Regions from separate parts of the Lysinibacillus sp. FSL K6-1151 genome, predicted to be linked through region 4. Evidence: riboswitches for the same ligand, from Rfam matches in the RefSeq annotation. Region 4 holds a riboswitch; each other region holds the start of a gene.
What was found. A riboswitch is a leader RNA that binds a small molecule or an ion and turns the genes downstream of it on or off. The one in region 4 is predicted to bind S-adenosylmethionine.
Positions count from the first base shown of each region.

Region 1: another riboswitch for S-adenosylmethionine. It lies ahead of MHI04_RS02255 (MetQ/NlpA family ABC transporter substrate-binding protein); the one in region 4 lies ahead of MHI04_RS08205 (YezD family protein).
Region 2: another riboswitch for S-adenosylmethionine. It lies ahead of MHI04_RS01880 (O-acetylhomoserine aminocarboxypropyltransferase/cysteine synthase family protein); the one in region 4 lies ahead of MHI04_RS08205 (YezD family protein).
Region 3: another riboswitch for S-adenosylmethionine. It lies ahead of MHI04_RS21055 (cyclase family protein); the one in region 4 lies ahead of MHI04_RS08205 (YezD family protein).

Region 1 is NZ_CP152040.1:479,735-482,849, forward strand. It holds gene MHI04_RS02250 (ATP-binding cassette domain-containing protein) at 1-308, opposite strand, end outside; gene MHI04_RS02255 (MetQ/NlpA family ABC transporter substrate-binding protein) at 414-1,244, opposite strand; SAM riboswitch class I at 1,333-1,437, opposite strand; gene MHI04_RS02260 (PPC domain-containing DNA-binding protein) at 1,560-2,063, shown strand; gene MHI04_RS02265 (pyridoxal phosphate-dependent aminotransferase) at 2,184-3,115, opposite strand, start outside.
Region 2 is NZ_CP152040.1:388,664-391,778, forward strand. It holds gene MHI04_RS01870 (DASS family sodium-coupled anion symporter) at 1-133, opposite strand, end outside; gene MHI04_RS01875 (glycerol-3-phosphate acyltransferase) at 330-962, opposite strand; SAM riboswitch class I at 1,118-1,231, shown strand; gene MHI04_RS01880 (O-acetylhomoserine aminocarboxypropyltransferase/cysteine synthase family protein) at 1,343-2,644, shown strand; gene MHI04_RS01885 (hypothetical protein) at 2,981-3,115, shown strand, end outside.
Region 3 is NZ_CP152040.1:4,346,054-4,349,168, forward strand. It holds gene MHI04_RS21045 (helix-turn-helix domain-containing protein) at 1-489, shown strand, start outside; gene MHI04_RS21050 (hypothetical protein) at 613-1,011, shown strand; SAM riboswitch class I at 1,107-1,213, shown strand; gene MHI04_RS21055 (cyclase family protein) at 1,302-2,039, shown strand; gene MHI04_RS21060 (DedA family protein) at 2,082-2,678, opposite strand; gene MHI04_RS21065 (Cof-type HAD-IIB family hydrolase) at 2,779-3,115, opposite strand, start outside.
Region 4 is NZ_CP152040.1:1,735,512-1,738,626, reverse strand. It holds gene MHI04_RS08220 (cold-shock protein) at 79-279, shown strand; gene MHI04_RS08215 (VOC family protein) at 384-1,169, opposite strand; gene MHI04_RS08210 (flavin reductase family protein) at 1,328-1,813, shown strand; gene MHI04_RS08205 (YezD family protein) at 1,896-2,051, opposite strand; SAM riboswitch class I at 2,121-2,217, opposite strand; gene MHI04_RS08200 (phosphopantothenoylcysteine decarboxylase) at 2,428-3,102, opposite strand.

The DNA of each region.
Region 1 (3,115 bases), 1.3 Mb from region 4:
ATATTATGGTAAACGGTTGCCGTTTTTAATAGATTAAAATGTTGGAAAATCATCCCGATTTTTTGGCGTGTTTGCCGTAATTCATGAAGAGAAAGGGCAGTAATGTCCACATTGTCGATTAACACTTTTCCAGCTGTAGGTCGCTCTAGTAGATTGACGCAACGAATGAGTGTACTTTTACCTGCACCACTATAGCCAATCACACCATGAATTTGTCCTTTTTTTACATGGAGATTGATTCCATCTACAGCCTTAATGATGTCTTTTTTCGTCTTATATTCTTTTGAGATATTTTGTAATTGAATCATCCGATTGATTGCTCCTTTCTCAAGCTCCTAAAAAGCAAGAATCTGCTCGTTTTCCATAGAGGAATTTCGGCAGATTCTTCAGCTACTAGAAGCTTCCTGAATGTATTACCAGCTAGGGATTACTGAACCTTTGAATTCTTCTTCAATGAATTGACGTACTTCATCAGATTGGTAAGCCTCAACGAACTTTTTAATTGTTGGGTCATTTTCATTTTCTGCACGTACCACAATATAGTTCACATATGGAGAGTCAGTAGATTCTAAAAGAATAGCGTCATCTTTAGGATTAATGCCAGCTTCCAATGCGAAGTTTGTATTAATAGCTGCTACATCTACTTCACTAAGCTGCTTAGGAATTTGAGCTGCCTCTAATTCGATGAATTTTAAATTCTTTTTGTTTTCTTCTACATCACGGATAGAGGCTGTTAAATCTGCCCCATCTTTTAATTTTATATAGCCTGCTTCCTGTAAAACAAAGAGGGCACGAGCACCATTTGTTGGATCATTTGGTAAACCAAACGTTGCACCATCTGGAATGTCCTCAAAGGATTTATATTTTTCAGAGTAAATACCCATTGGATTTAAAATCGTTTTGCCTACTGTTACTAAATCTGTATCATGATCTTTATTAAACGTATCGAGGAAAGGCTCGTGTTGATAGCTATTTGCATCAAGATCACCTTCAGATAAAGATGTATTAGGTAAAACATAATCAGAAAATGATTTAAGCTCTACTTCTAGCCCATTTTCTTTGGCTACTTTCGCTGCAACTTCTGCGATTTGTTCGTGTGGACCAGATGTGACACCTACGACGATTTTATTTTCATTAATTGCTTCAGCTTGACCTTTACTCTCTTCTTTAGAGCCACAACCTGCTAGAGCTGCTGCTAATGTAAGACTTGCTAAACCTACTAAAAATTTATTTTTCTTTTTCATGAAAACTACCTCCAAGATTGTTTTTATCGGTTTTTGAAAATAAAAAAACTCTCTTACAAACTAAGAGAGGCTCATGAAAAAATGTCCTCTCTTATCTATCAAACGATAATCGTTTGCAGGATTTAGCACCTTCCTTCTAAAAGGAGGTTGCCGAGCTTCATAGGGCCAGTCCCTCAGCTACTCTTGATAAGAGATTTATCATATTTTTTTGTAATTCCGATAGAACTAATATAATTTATAGGTTATAGTAAGTCAATAAATATTTTTAAAATTTTTTATATTATTATAATATTTCGTCATGAAAGAGGGATAGCAATGTCTGTAAGAGTTAATTATGGTATAGGTTCATTTGGCAAGGTTGTAAGTGCTCGATTGCTAATGGGTACAGACATTATTGAAGGAATGGAGGCACTTTGTGAGGAGAACCATATTGAGTCAGCAACAATTGTTAGCTGTATAGGTAGCCTTCAAAAGAGTAGCTTTGTTTATTTAGTACCTGATGAAACATCTCAGATTAACGTAAGTTTTAGCGATGTCATAAAAAAAGAAGGGCCACTTGAATTGATCCAAGGCTCTGGCGTAGTATGTAAGCGCGATGGGGGATATGAAACACATTTCCATGGTTCTATGAGTGATCAATGGGGCGTTGTGTCAGGGGGGCATTTAATGAAGAGGGGGAACCCTGTCATTACGGCTGACATAGTGCTAGCTGAGGTTCAAGGCATCCAGCACTTTCGGAAATTTGATGAAGAAACAGGCCATGTTCAATTTTATCCATTAGAACACGGTTTACAGCAGCCAAGGAAAATTGAAAAATAGCGAAAATGTACTAACTTTTTCTTTTCACTAAGCTGCATGTTCCTTCCTGAATTAAAAAATGTTAGACCGAGCTTATAATCGGTCTAACATTTTTACTTTTGTCCCAGCCTCATGTCATGGTTAAGGGTTGAATAATTGTAATTGTTCGATTCTATGGATTGCTTCACGTAAGCGTTCCTCGCTAACAAGTAAACCAACACGGATATAGCCTTCGCCATATCGGCCGAAGCCATTGCCTGCTGCTACAGCGATATCAGCCTTTTCCAATAATAAATCGGCAAACTGCTCGCTAGTATAGCCGAATGGTACAGGGAGCCATGCGAAGAAGGAGCCTTTTGGAGCCGTTACATGCCAACCAATTCTTTGAGCTTCTTCAATGAGTACATTGCGGCGACCTTCATAGGTAGCTCGCAGTTCATCCACACATTCTTGGGAAGCTGTAAGTGCCGTTGCTGCTGCTTGTTGAATAGCAGGGAATTGACTACAAAACAGATGATCCTGAATTAGATTAATGGCAGCAATAATGTCGGCATTACCGACAGCGAAGCCTATACGCCAGCCTGCCATATTATAAGTTTTGGAGAGTGTATACATTTCAATTCCTACTTCTTTTGCCCCCTCAGCTTGTAGGAAGCTAATAGGTTTATTACCGTCAAATCCTATTGCCCCATAAGCAAAATCATGTGATACGATAATATTGTGTTCCTTCGCAAAGCGAACGGTCTCTTCAAAAAATGCAAGTGTTGCTGTACCACCTGTAGGGTTGTTTGGGTAATTTAGGTAAAGTAGCTTCGCCTTCTCTTTCACTTCATCAGGTAATGCATGATAATTAGGTAAGAAATCATTTGCAGCTAAAAGTGGCATCACTTCAAAATGGACATCACCTAATACGACACCTGATAAGTAATCTGGATAGCCAGGGTCTGGTAAGAGCATCGTATCACCTGGATTTAATACGGCTAAAGGTAGCTCAACGAGACCAATTTTTGTCCCGCCAAGAATCGCTACCTCTGTGTCAGGATTTAGATTCACATTATATTCACGTTTATAAT
Region 2 (3,115 bases), 1.3 Mb from region 4:
AAGCTCGTTGTCCAGCAATCGGTAAGTCACCGTTATTAGGTAAAAAAGTAATGATGATTAGTAAAGCAAAGGCCAAGCCAATCCATAGTGGCTTTAAATTCCGTTTCGTAGCTGTTTGATTGGGTGAAGACATATTTTCTCATCCTTTCTACGATAAATATGACGATTATTATCCATAACATCGGTTAGTAAAATGTTTTATTAAGATAAGAACTTGTCTATTTTATTGTAAAAAAATAAGTATGCAGAATAGCTGCTTTTTACAGCGATATAAGTAGATAAAGAGAAAATATACGGTCATAAAAAATACAAAAATATCCATTGTAATATTATTTCTTTTTCTTAAATGCAGACGTTACTTTAGGCTCTGTACCCTTCACTAATCGTTGGATATTTTCGATGTGCAGGATAATAGCTATGCCAAAAAGAAGGACAGCAATTATAGTTGGGCCAATTCCAGGAATCCATAAATATGTTGCCGTACAAAAAACGAGATAAAACTCTAGAACACCGACAATTAAATAGTTAGTTGCAAAGGATAAAATGACAAATAAAATAAGTGCAAATAAACCAATCTTCCAATCTACAGCAAGTAGAATTCCAATAATAGAGGCAGTTCCTTTCCCACCATTGAAGCCCATATAAAATGGGAAATTATGACCCAAAATAACCCCTGCAGCAATAATGTAGGTCAGGAGCCATATTTCTCCTTCGGTTAAATGCGGAGCATCTGCTAAATAAAAGTGTGCACCGATAATAGCTACAACGCCTTTGCCAATATCGATTAGGGCTACTAAAACGCCATATTTCCAGCCGAGGGAAAGTGTAGCATTAGAGGCACCTGCATTGCCATGGCCAGCTTTTTTTAAATCAACCCCCGATAAAAATTGTGCCACTTTAGAGCCGTGAATACAGCCAATTAAATATCCAACTAAGAGAAAAATGATCACGGCTTTTACCATAAAAATACTCCTTTCAAATTTTTTTCTAAATTAGTGTATGCGTTCATATTACGTATAAGAGCTGACAGAAGTTTCGGAAAAAATAAAATTTACATATTGACAGAAAAAAACTCTATGTTTATACTGTGTTACAACGATGGAAATTGAATCTCATACTCTTATCAAGAGCGGCGGAGGGATAGGCCCTATGATGCCCAGCAACCAGTAAGTGATGAACTTACTAAGGTGCTAATTCCTACAGATTCTTACTTGGATCTGGCAGATAAGGGGAGGAAAACTTGCAACCGCAACCCTCTTCTTAACAGGAGAGGGTTTTGTTTTCTACACATAAATCCTCCTCATCTCCGGTACCATCGTAAAAAAATAATTGGAGGTACACAATGACAAATTTTAAACCAGAAACATTGCTGTTACATGGTGGTCAAGAGCCAGACCCAGTGACGGGCTCTAGAACAGTTCCTGTCTATCGCTCAACTGCTTTCGTATTTAAGGACACTGCTCATGCGCAACGTCTTTTTGCCTTAGAGGAAGCGGGGAACATTTACACACGGATTACAAATCCGACAGTGGATGTTTTTGAAAAGCGTGTGGCCTTATTGGAAGGTGGAACAGCAGCAGTAGCACTTTCATCTGGTGCAGCAGCTATCGCATTTTCCATTTTAAATCTAGCTGGAGCAGGCGATGAAATAGTAGCAGGTAGTTCTTTATATGGTGGTACGTATAATTTATTTGCTAACACATTACCGAAGTATGGCATTAAAACAATTTTTGTAGATGAAACAAACCCAGAGAATTTTAAGGCTGCGATTACCGATAAAACGAAAGCTGTCTTCGCTGAAATTTATGGTAATCCAAGTTTAAAAGTTTTAGATATTGAAGCAGTAGCTAAGATTGCACATGCTAACAGTTTACCATTAATTATCGATAGTACATTTGCTTCTCCTTATGGTTCCACACCAATTGAATACGGTGCAGATATTGTTGTTCACTCCGCAACTAAATGGATAGGTGGTCATGGTACAACTTTAGGTGGGGTTGTTGTAGACGCTGGTAAGTTTGATTGGACTAGTGGACGATTCCCTGGATTTACGGAACCAGATGCTTCTTACCATGGATTACGTTACGGAATTGATACAGCTTCTGCTGCTTTTGCTACGAAGCTACGCGTACAGTTGTTACGTGACTTCGGTCCAACATTAAGTGCTGACGCAGCGTTTAATTTACTACAAGGTTTAGAAACGCTTCATTTGCGTATCCCTAAACACAATGAAAATGCGTTGGCAGTTGCTGAATATTTACGAAACCACCCATCTGTGGAGTATGTAAACTATAATGGCCTAGAAGATTTTGCGACACATGATTTGGCGAAAAAATACTTGAAAAATGGCTTCGGTTCTGTGCTTACATTTGGCATTAAAGGTGGACGTGAGGCTGGTCGAAAGCTAATTGATAGCGTGAAGCTGTTTTCACATGTAGCAAATGTAGGGGATGCCAAATCGCTCATTATTCACCCAGCATCTACTACACATCAGCAATTATCAACAGATGAATTAATTCAAGCTGGCGTAACCGAGTCGCTCATTCGCTTATCCATCGGTTTAGAGGCAGTAGAGGATATTATTGCTGATTTAGAACAAGCCATTACGCTTGCCACAACAACTGAACAAACTGTAGAAGCTTAAGTTTTAGAACGCAAGGGAAGATGTTGTAGAGTTTACGTATTTTCTCATTCGAATTGCCTCATTTGGCATTGCGTCAAACGTTGCTACATCAACCAAGTATAAAATCCATCAATTATCAGAACTTTTTTAAAAATAAAACCAAGTATTTTTATGTGTATTATTGACTTAGTTAATTCCGTGTTATATACTAGGGAATAAGTTAAGAATACGAAAATTCTTGTTATAAGGTAAATGTTTTCATAAGTGCTCCCCCCACTTTTGAATATATAGAAGAAGAGTGGTCGCATAGCCAGTGACTGCTCTTCCAAAAAAACTGATGATAAAGGAGTGTTTAAAATGGGTAATATCTATAGTGCACAAAACATTGCATCCTATCTAATTTATGAGCTGAATGAAGGTCATGTCTTTGTCAACAATCAATCCATTCAACACTTACTTACATCAGTCGATAAAAAATGGAAGCAAGTCTTT
Region 3 (3,115 bases), 2.0 Mb from region 4:
GCTGATTTAACAGGAAAAACCGCCTTGATGCAAGACGTGATCCTACAATATGAGGATAAGGTACAGCAAGCAAAAGGAATTCTTAGTAAATCCGTTTATGGGCAAAGTGTGGCATTTCTTCGCATTTCAGCCATTGGCATTACTCTATATGCGGGTCCTGAATGTGGCTATACGGGGCCAATTTTATATCGTGACCTCGGTTTAATGCCACATCCACTTGTCTGGAGTATTCCGCACAATCAACGTAAAGCACCACTGACATTTGATCAATTGCTGCAATTAGATGCGGATCATTTATTTATTACTTTTGATAAACAACATTCCATTTACGAGAACGAGGAGCGTACGATTTTAAAAACTTCTATGTGGAAAAATCTAGCTGCAGTTAAAACCAACTGTGTATATGAAGTGGATTTTTTAACATGGATGAATTACGGTATTCTGTCTCATAGTAAAAAAATTGATGATGTCTTACATGTTCTCGGCTAAAAGAGGAAGCTCACTTTGGCTTCCTTTTTAAATGATTAGGACAGACATTGCACTGCAAAATAACACCTAAAGACGTTTAGCTACATAAGATAAGATATCAGCTATAGGATAGGAGGAATTACATTGTATTACAATCCTTATCCGTACTTTGTTCATCCTTATCATTACCCAACGTCGCCACTTGCCCAGCAGCTTGCCGTTAGACCTATTCCTCAACATTTGGCAATGCCGAACACTACCCCCTTTCCACCTGTCGACACACATAAATTAAAAATGTCAGCTACACGGATAAAGGCGATCATGCAACAGGCTCAATTGCTTACGGATAAAATTGATAGCTCTCAACAATTTGCACATGATCTAATGAATGCTGCACAGCTTTCAAATAAAACAGAGGTTGATAAATTAATCACATCAACAGGCATTACGATGAAATTTGATGCAAATTATACACCAGACAATTTCAGAATACGTCTTATGGATAATGGTTGTTGTGGCATAACCATAAATTTAAGTTGGTAAAAAAATTTACCCTTATATCTCTATCGAACTTGTAAACTATAAAATTCTATGCTAAAGTGTTTTTATTATTATTTCTGAAAATTCTTATATCACTTTTCTTATCGAGAGAGACGGAGGGATTGGCCCGATGAAGTCTCAGCAACCAGCTCAACAGTATGGTGCTAATTCCAATTGGCAAAATTTTAAGCCTGAAAGATGAGAAGAAGAACTACCGTTGCTTATTCTGGAGTCCTCTTCTAAGGGGACTCTTTTTTATGTTCTACTAATTTTAACAGAAAGCAGTGAAATCAATGTCAAACCAACTTTTACAAGCATTACAATTATTAAAATCAAAACAATGGGTTGATTTAACACATACATTCGGCCCTAATTCCCCACATTTTTTTATGTTTGAAGATGCTAAATTTGAAACATTATTCTCTCATGATGACGGGTTCTTCGCACAACAATTCACGTTCCCAGGACAATATGGCACACATATCGACCCACCCATTCATTTTGTGCGAGACTCCCGCTATCTAGAAGAATTAGAACTAAAAGAACTAGTTCTTCCTCTTGTCGTTATTGATAAATCACGAGAAGCTGCTAGCAATCATGACTTCTCGCTAAGTGTGCAAGATATTTTTGATTTTGAAGCACAACATGGAGTAATTGAAGCAGGTACCTTTGTAGCGCTACGTACGGATTGGAGTAAGCGCTGGCCAGATAAAGAGGCATTTAGTAACCAAGATATGGATGGACATAACCATATACCAGGCTGGGGCTTAGAGGCTTTACAATTTTTATTGAAGGAACGTCAAATAAGTGCACTTGGCCATGAAACATTTGATACTGATTCAGCCGCTGATTTTCACAAAAATGGTAAGCTAGATGGCGAATACTTCGTGCTTGAACAAAACATCTATCAAATTGAGTTGATGACTAACTTGGACAAGCTACCTGCGAAGGGGGCAATTATCTTCAATATCGTCCCTAAGCCTGAAAAGGCATCTGGATTCCCTGTACGCTCATTTGCTATTTTGCCATAACACAAAGGTCTGTACGATTCATGTGTTGAATCATACAGACCTTTATTTTCGTATATTTCTTTTTTTGAATAGATAGTAAACGATGAGCATTACGAGGCCAAACAATAGGATAAGATAAATACTATAATGAGATAAATAATAACCAACAAACCGCCACTTCTCCCCAAGCATCCTCCCTAACGTTATAAATGTGAAAGTCCAGATAAATGCCCCTGTATAGGCAAAAAAAGCAAACTTTCTATATGGATAATTATTAATTGCCGCAATATAGGCTGTCAGATGCCGTACACCAGGTATAAAATAGCCTATTAATAATAAAGTTGGCCCAATTTTAGTAAACAGTTGTTTTGTAAAATCAATTTTTTGCTCCGTAATATGAATTTTGGGTCCATATTTCTGCAATAATGGTAAGCCAAAACGATAGCCGATATAGTAGCTTAAGGTAATACCGCCAACTGCACCAATCATTGCACTTACTAAAGCGGGAATGTGTTCAAGGCTTTCTATATAAACACTGTAGCCAACATATGTTAGAAAGACCTCATCAGGTAGTGGCAACCCAACAATGCCTCCAATTAGGATCACGATAATACCCAAATACCCGTAATGTTCAATTAGAGATTGCACATGATGTGCCATATAACACCCCACCCAAAATTTATTAAAACTCATTGATTAACAAGTTCCTTCAATAGATCTAAGAGAACCTGAAGCATCGACTTTAAGACCTTCAGCAGCTTTATATCATTTGAAACTGCCGTAAAGCAAAGTCAATACCACCTTCAGTGGAACTCTTTGTAACAAAATTCGCAACTGCTTTTAGAGCTGCGCTACCATTTCCCATCGCGATACCTAGCCCTACATGCTCTAACATATCAATATCATTATCCCCATCTCCAAAAGCAATAGCATTCTCAGGACCAATGTTAAAATGGTCTAGTACCGCTTCAACAGCTATCGATTTGGCAACATCCTGCTGTAATACATTTACAATATAAGGATGCCATCGCTGCCAAAATATATGCGGAAATTGGCTAGCATATCTTTTTTCAGCCTCCTCATCTGCATATAGACAC
Region 4 (3,115 bases):
AATTTTTCACATTTTCTCAATGATAGCACAACTTAGTTAACTTTATTTTACATTCAAGCGCATTGGAGGCGAATGCTTATGCAACAGGGGATCGTAAAGTGGTTCAATAATGAAAAGGGTTATGGCTTTATTGAATGTGATGATGGAGAAGATGTATTTGTACATTTTACGGGCATCCAGGAGGAAGGCTTCCGTACACTTGAAGAAGGTCAGAAGGTGTCATTTGATGTTGTGGAAGGCAATCGAGGACCCCAGGCATCAAATGTTGTAAAATTATAAGCTCCAAAATTGAAAGTGGATGAGGTAGATGAATAGTGCTCAATCCGCTTTTTGACATGTTTGCACATAAAAATCCACTTCAACAATTGAAGTGGATTTTTAATTTATCTATTAATCCAATAAAAAGCACCTGGACAAACTAATGTTTCCTTTGTTCGGTGTGGATCTTTCAATGTTACACCGATGGGTCCTTCTTTTAAATGCCCTAACGTCATGGCAGATGCTGCCGTCTCCTCATAAAAATCCAAGCGCATATTTGGTAGCTGTAGTGACACAAATTGCTCATGCTGCTCGGAATCGGGTAGCTGTAATACCTTTTGCCAAAGCTGAACCGTCTCCTCCACATCCTTGACAAAAAACTGAATAGATTCCATTGTGATGGCTTGGTTTTCATCGATTGCACCACTAGCTTTTAATTGTGCCAAACGTTCCTCATCTTCATCTGCCCATTCAATTAAGAATGGAAAATCCAATGAAAGGTTGGGCATGCCAAAATGCAATAGCTTCCATTCTAGTGTCGTGCCATCTGGTATTGTTCGGCTACAAGCATCGGGACCATATACTTCAAAGCCCAATGCACGCAATCGTTGACCCTCGTCTTCAATATTTTTGGTGCGCAAGGCAATTCGTGAAAATCCTTGGCGCTCACGATCACGTTTAAACGTATAATGTAGGGAATAAGGGTACAGAGCCGCTTGCTCAAATAAATCACGATCATAAATAGCGATTTGTTCAATATAGCTTAAGCCAAAATAGCTTAGCGTATTATAAGTCCCCCACATCGTGTGTTGACCACCGTTCACTGTACGGACATTTCGTTTATTGAAGAAAACCTTTATATTTTCTGGTGATTCTACTTGATGTACCAGATGATCAAAATATAAAGTCATGGCAATTCCCCTTTCTTTCCCCCATTAGCTTTACCTGGATGTTTAATTGATTTAAAATTTACTTAAGAAAAGGAGTTACTATATGGTATGAAAAAAAGTGCAATTTACCTACTAACTCCGTTAACTAATTTATGACTAACTATAAAGAGGTGATTTGAATGACAGATCAAGTAGCTGCTTTTAAATTGGCATTAGGTAACTATCCTACAGGTGTAACGGTTGTGACAGCATGTCATGAAACGAATCCAATTGGCTTAACAGTCAATTCTTTTGCATCTGTTTCCATTGACCCACTACTTATTTTATGGTCACTTGATAAAAAATCTCAGCTCCATTCTTACTTTATGGGTGCGGAAAAATTCGCTGTCAATATTTTAGCGAGTAATCAAGAGCATTTATGTACATTATTTGCAAGTAAAGTCCCGGATCGCTTTGCTCAAGCTAAATGGTCTACTTCTACTTTTGGGCTACCGATTTTACATGATACAGCAGCTATTTTACAATGTAAATCATTTCAGCAAATAGATGCAGGCGATCATACTATTTTTATTGGGCAAGTGCTAGACATTACAAATTCTCAAAAAGAACCCCTTCTCTATCATCGTCGTCATATCGGTCCAATTCCAAAAAGCTTTTATAGCTAATTTCCATAAAAAAGAGCCACTTGTAAGCAATGGAAACCATGCTTATTGGTGGCCTTTTCACATCGTTCAACTGAAATGAGCATTATTTCTTCTGTGGAAATCTCTGCTTTTCAAGCCTATTAATTTGCACAATCACACCATCTTGAATCGTAATATTCACTTCACCAAATTCAAGATTTTGAATTGCCTTAGCAATTGCCTCTAATTTTTTATCATCTACCTTTGCCGATTGAGCCATACGATACACCCCCTCTTTATTCTCCTAGTTGTACAAAAGAGGCCAACGCATCAAACCGATTGATAGCCCCTCCTATCTCTCAGACACCATCTGTTGGATTTGGCACCTATCTTCTCGGTTGCCGAGGCTTCATGGGGCCAAGTCCCTCCACCTCTCTTGATAAGAGTACTGCGTTTCTTGAAAATAATTCTATAATTCTGTTATCCGAATGTCAATATAAAATATTAGAAAACCTAGTTGAATACTTTGTAATAGCATCCTCACTGTTACAATTCACTCATAATCCTATCGTATTGTATGCTATGTCAGTCTATCTAACCACAATGGCAAAGAAAAAAACTGTGTAGAAGTATGACCTTCTCCACAGTTCATCACGTTATTCCCCATGTAAACATTCCATTAAAGTTTGCGCTGTCTGTTGCTTGCCCATCACCTTAATTGGTTGTCCCTCAGCAGGCACGATCCAATGAGGCTCATCCCCGCCATATAAAGACTGCGAGCTATTTGCAACCATAAATTGAGCATGCGCGGCTTCCATACGCAGTCTTGCACGAGCGAGTAAAAAATCCTCATCATTTGTAGCTTCTAGCTTAAAGCCTACTAGCGTTACATTCGGTTGCCAGCCCTTGATTTGCCCTAATACTTTTGGTGCCTTTTTAAAATGGATAATAGGTGGTTCGTCAGAAGGCATTTTCCCCGCTTCCTCCATTAAATTACCGGATTGATCATAGACCTTGTCAATAACCCAATCGGAGCCAGCAGCAGCCATAATGACAATATCGACTTGTTGTAGCTGAACCGCATGACGTACCTTTTCTCCTAAATCCTCAATACCTTCAAATTTTACCAATGTCATTTTGTCGTGGTTTGCTGGAAGCTGTGCAAAGTAGCCATGCATATATATTACATTCGCACCCTTAGCCAATGCGGCCTCTGCTAAATAACAGCCCATTGTCCCTTTTGATAAATTCGTGTGCCCTCGTACACGATCCCATTTTTCAAGTGTTCCCCCACTTGTAATGAGTACGGTTTTGCCTTGTAATGTCCCCATACACTCACCTATT